Linked DNA regions of Priestia megaterium. The protein of the gene in region 1 interacts with the protein of each later gene in a pairwise test. Links are inferred from orthologs where the notes say so. Each region holds a gene or a part of one and is shown in the gene's direction. Other genes may lie near its edges. The genes, in order: CEQ83_RS09710 and CEQ83_RS04050.

Region 1 (6,443 bases):
AAGAGCTTCTTCTATGCCAAATTTACGCACTAAACTGATGGCTTCCTTTATTTCTCTCTTTTTCAAATCATGAGTCGGATTTAAATTTAACAACACTTGAATAACAACTAAATCCCGCATCGTAAACATCATATTCTTTTTCATATCTCGCTGAAATGTATACTGTTCTTTTAAGAGCCGGTCACTTATTGCTAACACTTTCGACTCCGGAAGATGTAGCTGCGCTCCTGCTTCTTGACAAGACCACAATTTTTTCACTCGATCTTCAGCATTCATATTTGCGACTCGTGCATATGTAATATCGCTGTTTTCTTGACGAATCTCTATCTCTTTTAACGTTGGCTTTAGCACCGTTTTTCGCTTAGAGACTTTTTTCTTGTTAACTCCTGTATCCCTGAGGACTCTGCCGTGAACGGTGTAAATGTCGTATTCATTTTCTCTTTTTACATCTTGTTTATTGTATTTTGGAAAATAACCATTCACAAGCATCGTTCTCAACATATCTAATTCTTTTTTTAATCCATGAACTTCAATATATCCAACCGCATGAATTTCTTTGTGGAATTTTTTTGTATTGCTAACACCTTTTCCTGCAACGTGAGCTCTTACTCTTTCTGATAGAGAGCCCGTCGTGGTTCCGATATACAAAAGCCGGCCGGGTTCATCAAAGAAAAAATAAATGCCAGGAGCGGAAGGTAATTGTCCCATTTCTGCTGTACTTAGCAGCTTTTGCAATACTTGCATGACTGCTAAATCAATTTTTGCTGTCATTATTTTTGATAACCTTTTAACATTTCTTCATATACTTTTAGATGCGTATGTACAGTTTGAAGAAGCGGTACGTGTATAGACGATTTTTCAGCTAACTTCAGCAAATATCCTTGAAGGTGGTCTCCTTCAATTTGAGAGCTTTTTTCCATGTCGCGCTGCATCGATGACTTCATGTCATACGTCATTTTGTCCATCGTATTCATATGCTGTTCAATGATTCCTTCGGCTAATGGTGCATCGTAGGCCATCATAATATTTTCCACTTCTTTAAAAAGTTCTTGCACAAATTGACGCCCGCCTTTTGCTGCTAAAACTGGTCCAACAGGTGCGCGCATAAGAGTAGTCATGCCTGACATAACCGTAATAAACAAATACTTATGCCACATATCCTGTTCAATATATGAACTTTTCACAAACGAAGCTTTTGTACCACTGAACGCTTGCTCAATCAGTTGTAATCGTTCTGTGTCCTTCTGCTTAAATTCACCAAATACAAGTCTGTGAGCAGGACTCGTCTGGACGACCTCTCCATCTTGGTTTAAAGTAGTTTCAATAAAGCACAGCCCTCCAATGACTTTCTCTTCCCCAAAAGCTTCCTGCAATGGAGCGACATGAGCCATACCGTTTAACAAAGGTATTACAACGGTCTGATTCCCTACAAAAGGACGGACATCTTCAATTGCTTGTGTAAGATGATAAGCCTTCGTTGTGAACAAAATAACATCATAAGGTCCTTTTACCTCAGATTTTGTAATAGCTTGTACAGGTGAAGTGAAGTCACCGTGTGCACTTTTAATCACAAGTCCGTTTTGTTCCAGCTCTTTTTTTCTGCGTTCTCTGACAAGGAAAGTAACATCTTCTCCTTTTTCCACAAGCCTGCCTCCAAAATAACCGCCAACGCCGCCTGCGCCTAAAACTAATATTCGCATAACTTTTGCTCCCCTTTTCTTTTTCTTTTATTGTAGCACAGCTAGTTTGAAATTTTATAATATTCTTATTTCATTGTATTTTGAGTTTTCTACAAAAGATAGCCATAGCGCTTTTAAAGTTGTTATAATGAATACAAAAAAGCATAAAAATTTACGTTTAGACATTTATCCCCTCTTGGATATACGATTTACCAACCCTTAATCGGAAAAATTCCGATTTAAATAATGTTATTTACATAGGAGAGACTGAAATGAAAACAGAAATCTACATTTTATCTGGATTTTTAGGAAGCGGAAAAACAACGTTGCTTAAACAGCTGCTTCAGCAAGAAAAAGATCGTAATCGCAATATTGCTGTTGTGATGAATGAGCTTGGCCAAGTTTCGATTGACTCAAATGAAGTAGAAGAAGACACGCCGTTAAAAGAATTGCTAAATGGCTGCGTGTGCTGTACGATTCAAGGTCAATTTGAAACGCAGCTTCATTCACTTTTACAGGAGAACACATTGGATGCTATCTATATAGAAACAACGGGAGTTGCCCATCCCATTGAAGTATTAGATGCTTGTATGTCTCCTCTTTTTGCGCATCAAGTTACGATTAAAAGTATTATCACCACACTGGATGCGACAAGATGGAAAGAACGTGGTTCCTTAAGCATTCAACTTCAAAAACTTCTTCAAGAACAAGTAAAACATGGGGATGTAATTTTATTAAATAAAACGGACATGCTGTCTGAGTCAGAAAAGTCTTCCCTGCTTTTTGAGATTCAATCCATTAACGCTAGTGCAAGGACATTATTAACGACATTTTCCCGCGTGAAGCTTGATGTGATTCAAAAAGCTCAGCTGTCTCAAAAACAGCCGCACCATAAGGCTCATGTTGAAGATCATCTTCATTTGAAAACATTTGTATATGAGTTTACAAAAAAAGTGGATCTTGAATTATTTGAAAATTGGCTGCGCCAAATGCCAGATACCATTTATCGCATTAAAGGCTACATGCGCTTCACTCATTCGAATGATACGTATTCGTTTCAATATTCATACGGCATGCCTCTATATATGAAAGAAATGATGAAGCTGCCCACCACTCTTGTCTTTATAGGTGAAAACCTCGATCACGCTAAGATGAAACAAGAATTATTTAATCTTGAACAGCAATCTCATTAAAAATCCCGCTCTAGGCGGGATTTTTTTATTACTTATAAACAGGCATTTTGTACTCTGCGCAAAATTTCATATGCACGATTTCCGGCTAACTCTGTCAATTCTTCAAATTTTTCATCTCTTTTCAAATCGAGTTCAATAATTTCTTTTGCCAGCTCAATAATCTCTTCTTTTTTCAATTGTTGCACAGCCATGTAAAACGCCCTTCCCTTTTAGAATTTATGTATATTCTCACATTTATTTTCTATTCATCATTTTGAAAGCAAGTGATTAACCACAAGGCTTTATCCTGTATGGTTAACCACTTGGGATCGAGTTAATCATTAGTTTATAGGACTCTTTTCCCTATTTCATTATTTATGTCACTTTTTCTCACATAGTAATTCAAAAATATAACATATATATGTTAGAATGTATTACATGTTATAATTTTTTGTATTTTTTTCCTTTATAATAACATACTACTACGTACTCAGGGGTGAGGGAGATTGTCTACGAATGAAGCGTCATATCGAGATAAAAAAGTCATGTCTATTGGGATTGTAAAAGAATTAACCGGTTTATCAGAAAGACAAATTCGCTACTATGAGAAAAGAAGCCTGCTCTTTCCGGACCGAACCAATACGGGTATCCGGAAATATTCGTTTTCAGACGTCGAACGATTAATGGATATTGCCGATCGTATAGAAGAAGGAGTTCAAACGAGTGAAATACGCACAGAACTGGCTAAAAAAGATGAAGCGAGAAAAATGAAAGAAGTAAAAAACCAAATGCTTCAAGGTCAGTTGAACGCTCATTTCAAGCGGAAGCTATAAAGTATACATACGGTGACTTTTCCGTCTCCGTTTTTATTTCTTTACAGCAGACAAAAAAGCGCATATCTAAAGATATCCGCTTTTTTGTCCGTTAAGCTGAACGCCCTTTAAAGAATTTCGGCTGATGAGAGCTCATGAACTTAGTTTTAGATAAAATGAACATAACCGACCCGCCCCAAATGAACAAAAAGGCAATCATTTCCACGCTAGAAAACGGTTCGTGATACACGAATACCCCTAATAAAAGCGTCATGGTAGGAGCAATGTACTGCAAAAAACCGACCATCGATAGCGGAATAAGCGGGGCTCCTTTAGCGAAATACAATAGTGGCATAGCTGTAGCAACACCGCCTCCAATTAAAAGAGCACTCACATCAAGCGACTGAAGGGAAAAACTTGAAGATCCTTTCACTAAAAGAAAAATAAAATAAATAACTGCAATAGGTGCAACCATCATCGTTTCAATCGTTAATCCTACTTTTGCTTCTAACTGAATAGTCTTTTTTACAAGACCGTACAAACCAAAGCTAAACGCTAAGCTTAATGATACCCATGGGATATGTCCGTATGTAACTGTCATAACGATAACACCTATAGCAGCCAATCCAACAGAAGCACCTTGCCAAAAATTAAGCTTCTCTTTTAAAACGACTATGCCAAGCAAAATACTAACGAGCGGATTGATGTAGTAACCTAAACTTGTTTCAATAATATGATTATGGTTAACCGCCCAAATGTAAACGAACCAGTTGATGCTGATTAGCACTGAAGCCACAAATAAAATGACCGCTTGTTTCGTATTACGAAATAATAAACCAAGCGTCTTCTTTAAAGAACTCATTTGCTTTGTCACAAGCAAAAGTAAAAGCATAAAAATAAATGACCATATAACGCGGTGAGCGAGTATTTCATTCGCATTCACCTCGCCAAGAAGCTTCCAGTAAAGCGGAAAAAGCCCCCACATAACGTAAGCGCTGGCTGTATAAACAATACCTGCTCGTTTAGAATCTTGATTCATTTCTCAACCTCTTTTCTTTATCTCTCTGTCTCTTATCATTATAGATGCATTTACCTCTTTTTTATAGCTTTATTTTGCCTATCGAAATAGCTCAAAAAAAAAAAAAAAAAAAAAACGATCGCTTTTAGCTCGACCGTTTTTTATACATTATTTTTTAGGTTGTTTAAATACTTTGGCACTGCGAATATACTCTACGTCTTGTACATTTTCTCGCGCGTTAGCGATTCGAGCCGCAGCAAAGAAATAATCGGATAAACGATTTAAATACTGAAGCACCGCCACATTAATTTTATGCTCACGCTGCACGCCAACAACAAGCCGTTCTGCGCGGCGTGTAATCGTCCGACAAATATGAAGCGTTGTCGCTGCAGGTGTGCCTCCAGGTAAAATAAAACGCTCAATGGCCGGCGCTTCTGACATATAGACATCAATGCGCTTTTCAAGTACTGCTATCATGTCATTCGTTACTTTGTACGGATGATCATCTTTTGCAAATGCTAAATCACTTCCACAGTCAAAAAGCTCATGCTGAATCGTAATTAGCTCTTCTTTTACATCTTTTAATGTTGCTTCATCCAGCTGATAAATCGCTTGACCTACAAAGCCATTTAGCTCATCAATCGTCCCGTATGCTTCCACTCGAATATCATCTTTATTTACTCTTCCTCCAATCAAGCTTGTCTGCCCTTTGTCCCCTGTTTTTGTGTAAATGTTCATTGTATTTCCTCCTTCAATCGATTAGCAATTCCGTACCAAATGTGATCTACTTTCTGGGCATGTGCCGCCAAATGCTGATACGCATACCCGCATTCATCTCTCCACTGCCGCTCTATTGGATCTAAAGGAACAATGCCTTTGCCGACTTCAGTTCCAATCACTATTAACTGTTCCCATACACCGCTGTCTCTCCACTTCTGTATGACCTTTTTAACAACAAGATGCGGAGCCTCCAGCTCGCTATGTATTAATTCCTTAACATAGTGCTCAAATCCTTCTAGCACAATGTAACTTTCTTCAAACTCAATGGCCGGTAAAACGGGGTCTTCATACAAACAATGCCATTTTATCGACTTACTGGCATACTGCTGCTTCACCCATTTTCTTTTGCCGGTAAATGCACCGCCGAATACGAAATGCATGCTCTTCTCTCCTTTGCCTGTTTGTATGTGCACGTTACTGAAAAACCTTCTCCATAAGAAAAAGAAACATCCCAAAGCGACGCTGTCTGTTTAAAATGGGACGCAAGTAAACGCAGTGGTCCGCCGTGTGAAACAATAGCAATGTGACGCAATTGCTGACTAGCCGCCAAATCGACCGCTTCTTCCCAAGCTTCCCAAACTCGGTTTGAAAACCCTGAGAAGCTTTCACCATTCGGAGGCGTATGTTCTGCCCAGTGATCGATCCAATTTCTATATGCCCGTATGTTTTTTAAATCTTCATACGTCTTCTCTTCCCAATTTCCAAAATGCAGCTCACGCCAACTTTCCCTTTTAATCACCTGAGATTTAGGAAAAACAATTGAACTTGTTTCTAGCGCTCTTTTTAAGTCACTGGAAATAACGAGCTCCGGCTCTAGAGAAAGCTCTTTTAATTCATTTTTCCCTTCTATACTTAAAGGCGGATCACTCCACCCTATATATTTTTTTTGTTGATTTTCAAGCGTCATGCCATGGCGAATACATGTGATAACCAAAGAATTATCCATAAAAACGTTTCTCCTCCTTCAATGGTTGCACCTATA
Region 2 (6,281 bases), 1.2 Mb from region 1 along the record:
AATCCACATCCAAAATACAGCACCCGGGCCACCAAGAGCAATAGCAATCGCTATACCGGTAATATTTCCTGTTCCTACTCGAGCTGCCATGCTTATGCAGAAAGCTTGAAACGGGGAGACTCCCCCATCTTTAGCCGCTCGTCCTTCTTTCAAAACAAGTACCATTTCTTTCAACATGCGAAACTGCAAAAAACGAGAGCGGATCGTAAAATAAATACCGATTGATACAAGTAAAATAATTAATAAATTCGACCAAAAAAAATCATTGATGACACTAATTACACTTTCGATTGCTTGTTGCACGCCTATCACCTCATTAGAAAATTTGGTAGAACAAATGCAAAACATGAAAGTTTTTTCTCTTGGTGTTTATATTATTGAAGCGAATGAATAGTACGTAAATAGACTAAAAAATACTCAAATCCCATTCTTTTGCGATTTTTTTTAGCAGCGTAACGCCTTTTACGCTATTCCCGTACTCATCAATAGCTGGACTGTAAATTCCGATACCGCATCCGTCTGGAAATGGAGACTGCTTTTTCGTATTAGGTGGCACCAATGACATGATTCCTCCTGATACACCGCTTTTAGCTGGCATACCAACAAATGCCGCAAACTTTCCTGAGGCATTATACATACCGCATGTAAGCATAAGCGCTTTTGTTAATTTAGCTACTTCTTTTGGAATTACTTGTTTGTGAAACACTGGATGATATCCGTCTAATGACAGAATTAATCCGATCAGCGCAATATCTTCAGTCGTTACTTCAATTGAGCACTGCTTTAAGTAAACCTCTAGAACTTCTTCTACTTCTCCTTGTAAGTAGTTTGTTTCTTTTAAATAGTAGGCAAGCGCACGATTTCGATGAGACGTTTGCCATTCTGATTCAAAGACGGTTTCATTAATGAGTGGTGTTTTCCCAGTAAGCATTGTTATTACATCAAACAAATAGCTTAGTTTTTCTTTTGCCGTCTCTCCAGATAAAAGAGATGAAACCGTTAAAGCACCGGCATTAATCATAGGATTGAACGGCTTTCCTGGTTTATGCATTTCCAGTCTTATAATAGAATTAAATGCATCTCCAGTTGGCTCTACATCTACTCTCTCTAGTACGTAGGGAATGCCGCAGCATAAGCAAGCTGCTATAAAGCTAATGACTTTAGAAATACTTTGAAGAGTAAATACCGCTTCATAATCCCCAGACTGGATAACCGTTCCGTCAGCACCAATCAAACAAATACCTAATTGAGACGAGTCCATATCTTTCAGAGCGGGGATATAATCAGCCGTTTTTCCTTCTGACGAAAATTCTTTTATTTGCTCTACCCACTCGTGTAACTGCTCTTTTGCAGTGACCTGTAAGTAAGACATTTCCTGTTCAATTTCTCGTTTCATTAAAATCACCTCATCACTTCATTAACTTTTTATTTTAAAGCGCTTTCATAAAGCGGGATTTCATTTTCGTTTTTAATGTACAATGCAACCTACGAGAGCATACAAAAACCTACAAAACTTTTTGGAATTATATTTTTATCTTTGGTACTCTTCTCCATTGTGCTGGACGCTGTCACAATGTATACTAATTCACGAATCACTTCAGGAGGTGTAATTATCTGAATTTTAAATCTTTCATTCGAAAAGATCCGTACATTTTATTGCTCATGCTCATTACTGTTCCGCTGGCGGGAGAGCTAAAATTTTATCCGTTAAATGAAACATTTCGAATTACATTTGGAGCTCCAACATTTTTCTTTTTCCTATTGCTTTTAAAACGGAAAACCGTTTTATCTGGCGGCTTGTTAACCGCTTTAAGCGTCGTTCTCTTTCGCATCATGCTCGATTATATCACGCTCGATCATTTTCAATTTGCGGCTTCTGCACATACGCATTACCCTACGTTTTTCTTTTACTTTACGTATGCACTTTTATTTTTTATTTTTAAAGTAAGCCGCATGAACTATAGTGCTATTGTGATTGGATTAATTGGACTCATCATTGAAATAGCTGCTGATATAGTCGAACTAACTGCGCAGTATATCGTTTTGCACACAACCATTCATATCGATTCATTATCCGACATGGCCGTTATTGCTTTTGCTCACAGCTTCATTGTACTTAGCTTTTTTAATATGATGACAATTTATGAATCACAGTCACGAGAACGTCAAATTCGCAAACAAAATGAGCACATGCTAATGCTTATTACAAGCCTTTATGAAGAAACCGTTCATTTAAAAAAGACCCTTCATAATACAGAAGTGATTACAAAAGCCTCGTACGATTTATACCGTGTATTACATCAGCAGGAAAAAGATCATTCTGTGCTTAATCAATCGCTCAGTAAAAAAGCGCTTCGGATTGCCGGAGATATTCACGAAGTAAAAAAAGACAACCAGCGTATTTTTGCGGGCTTATCTAAAACAATTTCAAATGAAAGTTTCCAAAATTATATGAAAGCAGAGGAATTAATCGAGCTGATCGTACGCATCAACAAAAAATATGCCGATTCTCTTCACAAACAAATTAGCTTTTTTTCCTCTGTCACCGGGGAACATTTCAGCTACCACGTTTACACAATTTTATCGATCATTAATAACTTGGTAGCAAACGCAGTGGAGGCGATTAAAGATGAGGGAATGATTGTTTTATCCGTACATAGACAAGCTGAATTTGTAGAATTTCATGTACAAGATGATGGTCCTGGCGTGCCTTTGAAGTACGAAAAAGCTATTTTTGAACCTGGTTTCACCTCAAAATACGATCAATTTGGAAATCCCTCTACTGGAATTGGCCTTTCTTACGTAAGAGATATTGTTCAAGAACTTGGAGGTACGATTGAAGCTAAACAAGGAGATAACGGGATGATTTTTATCATTCAAATACCTCTTTGTAGTCTAATTCAGAAAGGATGAGTTTATGCGATTTTGTATTACAGATGATGATTCAGCCATTCGTTCAACGCTCAGTCAGCTGATTGAAGATGAGGATTTAGGAGAAGTTGTAGAAGAAGTCGTAGACGGAAGCTTTTTAGATGCCTCTACGTTAAATTTAAAGCAAATTGATATTTTATTTATTGATTTACTTATGCCAGGACGAGATGGAATCGAAACGATCCGTCATTTAAAAGATTCATTTAAAGGAAAAATGATTATGATTTCACAGGTAGAGTCCAAAGAATTAATAGGAGAAGCCTATTCATTAGGAATTGAATACTATATTACAAAACCAATTAATCGAATTGAAATTTTAACGGTTATTCGAAAAGTAATTGAACGAATCTCTCTTGAGAAATCAATCGATGATATTAAAACCTCCTTGAATAGTTTAGCGACAGCCCATCACGCTCCCCCTTCAAGCCAGCCGATAACGAAACAAGCCCATCTATACGATGTAGGGAAATTCTTATTAGCCGAATTAGGTATTGTGGGAGAAAATGGTGCAAAAGATTTACTGGATATTTTACAGTTTCTGTACACTTATGACCAAAGAGAAAGTGTGGAAAAACATTTCCCTTCTCTAAAAAATATTTTTGTGAATGTCGCTGAGAAAAAATTGGGAGCTCACGCGTCTTCTATTGAAATTAATCGTGAAACCAAGGCTTGTGAACAGCGAATAAGACGAGCAGTTACTCACTCACTGAATCACTTTGCTTCTATTGGATTAACAGATTTTTCAAATCCAAAGTTTGAAAATTATGCTTCTAAGTTTTTTGACTTTACAGCCGTTCGTAAAAAAATGAAAGAACTGCAGGGAGATTCTAAAATTTTGCCGATTCGCATTAACACCAAAAAGTTTATTCAAATATTTTTTCTTGAAGCCAAGCGTTTGTTAAGCCAAGAAAAAAGCTGGTATTGACAGAAAAGACGGAAAAGGTGCAAATCCCTCATCCGTCTTTTATGCTAATTGATTCAGTTTTACTAAGGCAGGACCATATACAGTACGCAGAAGCAGCGTCTCTTCGCCTTTTGCGTATTCCGCTAGAGAAAAGGCTCCTTTTTCTGTTTCTACCTGTACATCTACAGAAACTGGGCATCTCTTTAGCTTACTGACTATCATTTCCGCTTGTTTCACCGACAAATAAGAAGAAAGGCGAATAAGTACATCTAAATCACTGGTTGTCGTGACAACTTCTTCACCGCTTGCAAGCTCGAACCCTACACTGCCGGTTGGTCCCCACGCAAATTTTTCAAAAATAATAGCCACCTCTTCCAAAGCGCGTATAGCTGGCATGTTTCTAGACTGGGCGTTTTGAAAAAATGAAACGAGATTTTCCGGCCTAATTGTTTGTTTAATGGCCTCCTCAGATAAAAAAGCACCAAAACGCTGATTCCTTCGTTCTCCTCTTACTCCAATAGGTATCAGTTTATCTCGGTGAACAGCACGCCTTACCACTACAAATGGAGCCTTGGCTAATGAATATTCCACCCACTCGGGGATAGGTGTATAACTGATAAGCTTTGCTTCCTCTTTTAACTGAAGCAAATCATGAGCTATATATTCCATTGTTTTTCCAACTCACCTCTTACCCATAAAGAAGCTTTTCGCCCTTCCTTTCTTGCTTGCTCACTGTGCAGCCGGCTGCTTAAATCGTATACACCTTCACAGCGAACATCTTCTACTGCTCCAATTAAAATATCTTGAATCATTTGAACGTCGCGCTCTGTGGGCTGCTCTGCTTGAATACCGCTAACCAGCTCATATAAAGCGCCAAGTGAAGCAAATGATTTAATATCATAAGCCATGGACGGGACTTTCTTTGAAGCTTCCTCAAGTTCTTTTATACTTCTTTTAGTAATGCGCGCTGCCGACTGTTTGGACATGGCGTGAACATTTACTCCTTCGTCTTTTAAAGCCAAAATTCGATTCGATTGGTATCCATGAGCCAAAAATGCTCCTGAAATTGCTTTTCCGACAATTAACGTAATAACCGGATGACCTGCTAAGCGCGCTGCTGCATAAGCATCAGCTGCAGCACCGCAAGCATAGTGAATACCTAGAAGTTCTTCATGATAGCCATACGCTTGACTCGGTACGTCCACAATGGCAATTATAGGGCGCGGAGATTGATTTCGATCTTCTTTTATTACTTCACGAACGTGCTTAGCAATTGCCCATCCTTCATCTAGTCCTACTTCCCCTTTTCGTGCACGTAAGAAACGATTATAAGGATTAGGTACAACCGATATATATCGGACCTTTTCTCTTCCTAGCAGTGCGTCTTTATAAAGAACGGAAGGAATTTCAAAATCTGCTTCCTCATCATTTATTAAAGCGTTAATCCACACGCGACCGCGGCTGTTAGGCATGCTACCTGGAACTTCGTTCAACGAGTAAGAGACTGCTGAAGGGATATGTTCATTTTTTGTTGCTTTATACAATTCTTGAAATTGATAAGGAGCCATTTTTTCTGAAGGATCAACCTTGCTAAGCAAATGCCTATAAAAATCTACTTGTTCTGTTTTACTAGCTACTTTTTCTTTTTTTTGAAACGTCTCTTGAACCGCTCGTTGAATAGCAGTAACATCATCCTGTGCTAATGTATCTGCAAACCCCGTTTCATAGCGTTGAATACCGCCAATCGTTTTCCAGATTAAGCTTCGGTCTCTTGCATCAAACTCTTCAACCCCCGCTTCTTGTTCGATCACTTCCGGGCCGTTAAGACCAAACCTTGCTTCTTTTGTCATAATGAGATAACTAAAGAGTGAAGCAGTGATAGACATTCCTCCAAAGCAGCCTACATTTCCTGAAATAACTCCGACAACAGGTGTATGCTCACGCAGAGCAACTACCGCTGAGCCAATTTCAGATATCGACAAAAGTCCATAATTCGCTTCTTGCAGCCTTACCCCTCCTGTATCGAATAGAAAAACAGGTCTAACAGGAACACCTTTTTTGTGATTATTAAGAGCTAATTCTAAAGCTCCTGCAATTTTAGCTCCCGATACTTCACCAATGCCTCCCCCTTGAAATCCTCCTTCTATTGAAATGACAACTGCTGGCTCCCCTGCTATTAGCCCACTTGCTATGATGACACCATCATCGCTTTGAGGAACAATATTTTGCTTAGGTAAATGAGGCGACTCGATCCCGTCAAAAGGGCCGAGCAGCTCACGAAATGTACCTTGATCTAAGATTGCCTGGGCTCGTTCTCTTCCATTTAACTCAATAAAGCTTTGATTATTCACTCCCATTTTCACTCACCTCCAAAGCTTGTGCAAGACGCAAAGCGACTACACCGGGCGTAGCACCGAAATCATTAATTACAATTTTCGCTTGAATC

What was found.
Region 2: the proteins of CEQ83_RS09710 (region 1) and CEQ83_RS04050 interact in binary tests that used the Bacillus subtilis proteins (3 or more experiments, as listed by UniProt). The link is inferred for Priestia megaterium from one-to-one orthologs.

The regions. Positions count from the first base shown.
Region 1 is NZ_CP023317.1:1,932,422-1,938,864, reverse strand. Bases 2,029-5,020 are described here. They hold CEQ83_RS09710 (MerR family transcriptional regulator), read left to right. Parts: upstream 2,029-3,357; coding sequence 3,358-3,684; downstream 3,685-5,020. Other genes in these bases: CEQ83_RS09700 (cob(I)yrinic acid a,c-diamide adenosyltransferase), read right to left, coding at 4,850-5,020; rarD (EamA family transporter RarD), read right to left, coding at 3,776-4,702; CEQ83_RS27025 (hypothetical protein), read right to left, coding at 2,905-3,063; CEQ83_RS09715 (CobW family GTP-binding protein), read left to right, coding at 2,029-2,872. Outside these bases: CEQ83_RS09725 (GIY-YIG nuclease family protein), read right to left, coding at 1-771; panE (2-dehydropantoate 2-reductase), read right to left, coding at 771-1,700; more of CEQ83_RS09715, read left to right, coding at 1,952-2,028; more of CEQ83_RS09700, read right to left, coding at 5,021-5,419; CEQ83_RS09695 (bifunctional adenosylcobinamide kinase/adenosylcobinamide-phosphate guanylyltransferase), read right to left, coding at 5,416-5,841; CEQ83_RS09690 (histidine phosphatase family protein), read right to left, coding at 5,793-6,407; cobS (adenosylcobinamide-GDP ribazoletransferase), read right to left, coding at 6,365-6,443. UniProt on the Bacillus subtilis protein: Transcription regulator that actives the transcription of genes required for nitrogen assimilation such as nrgAB (ammonium transport), nasABCDEF (nitrate/nitrite assimilation), ureABC (urea degradation) and gabP (GABA transport), during nitrogen limitation.
Region 2 is NZ_CP023317.1:772,625-778,905, reverse strand. The notes cover bases 958-3,787. They hold CEQ83_RS04050 (ATP-binding protein), read left to right. Parts: upstream 958-1,662; coding sequence 1,663-2,913; downstream 2,914-3,787. Other genes in these bases: CEQ83_RS04045 (response regulator), read left to right, coding at 2,918-3,787; CEQ83_RS04055 (glutaminase), read right to left, coding at 958-1,396. Outside these bases: CEQ83_RS04060 (alanine/glycine:cation symporter family protein), read right to left, coding at 1-303; more of CEQ83_RS04055, read right to left, coding at 407-957; more of CEQ83_RS04045, read left to right, coding at 3,788-3,856; CEQ83_RS04040 (malonate decarboxylase holo-ACP synthase), read right to left, coding at 3,896-4,504; mdcD (biotin-independent malonate decarboxylase subunit beta), read right to left, coding at 4,492-6,192; CEQ83_RS04030 (malonate decarboxylase subunit delta), read right to left, coding at 6,179-6,281. UniProt on the Bacillus subtilis protein: Member of the two-component regulatory system GlnK/GlnL that positively regulates the expression of the glsA-glnT operon in response to glutamine.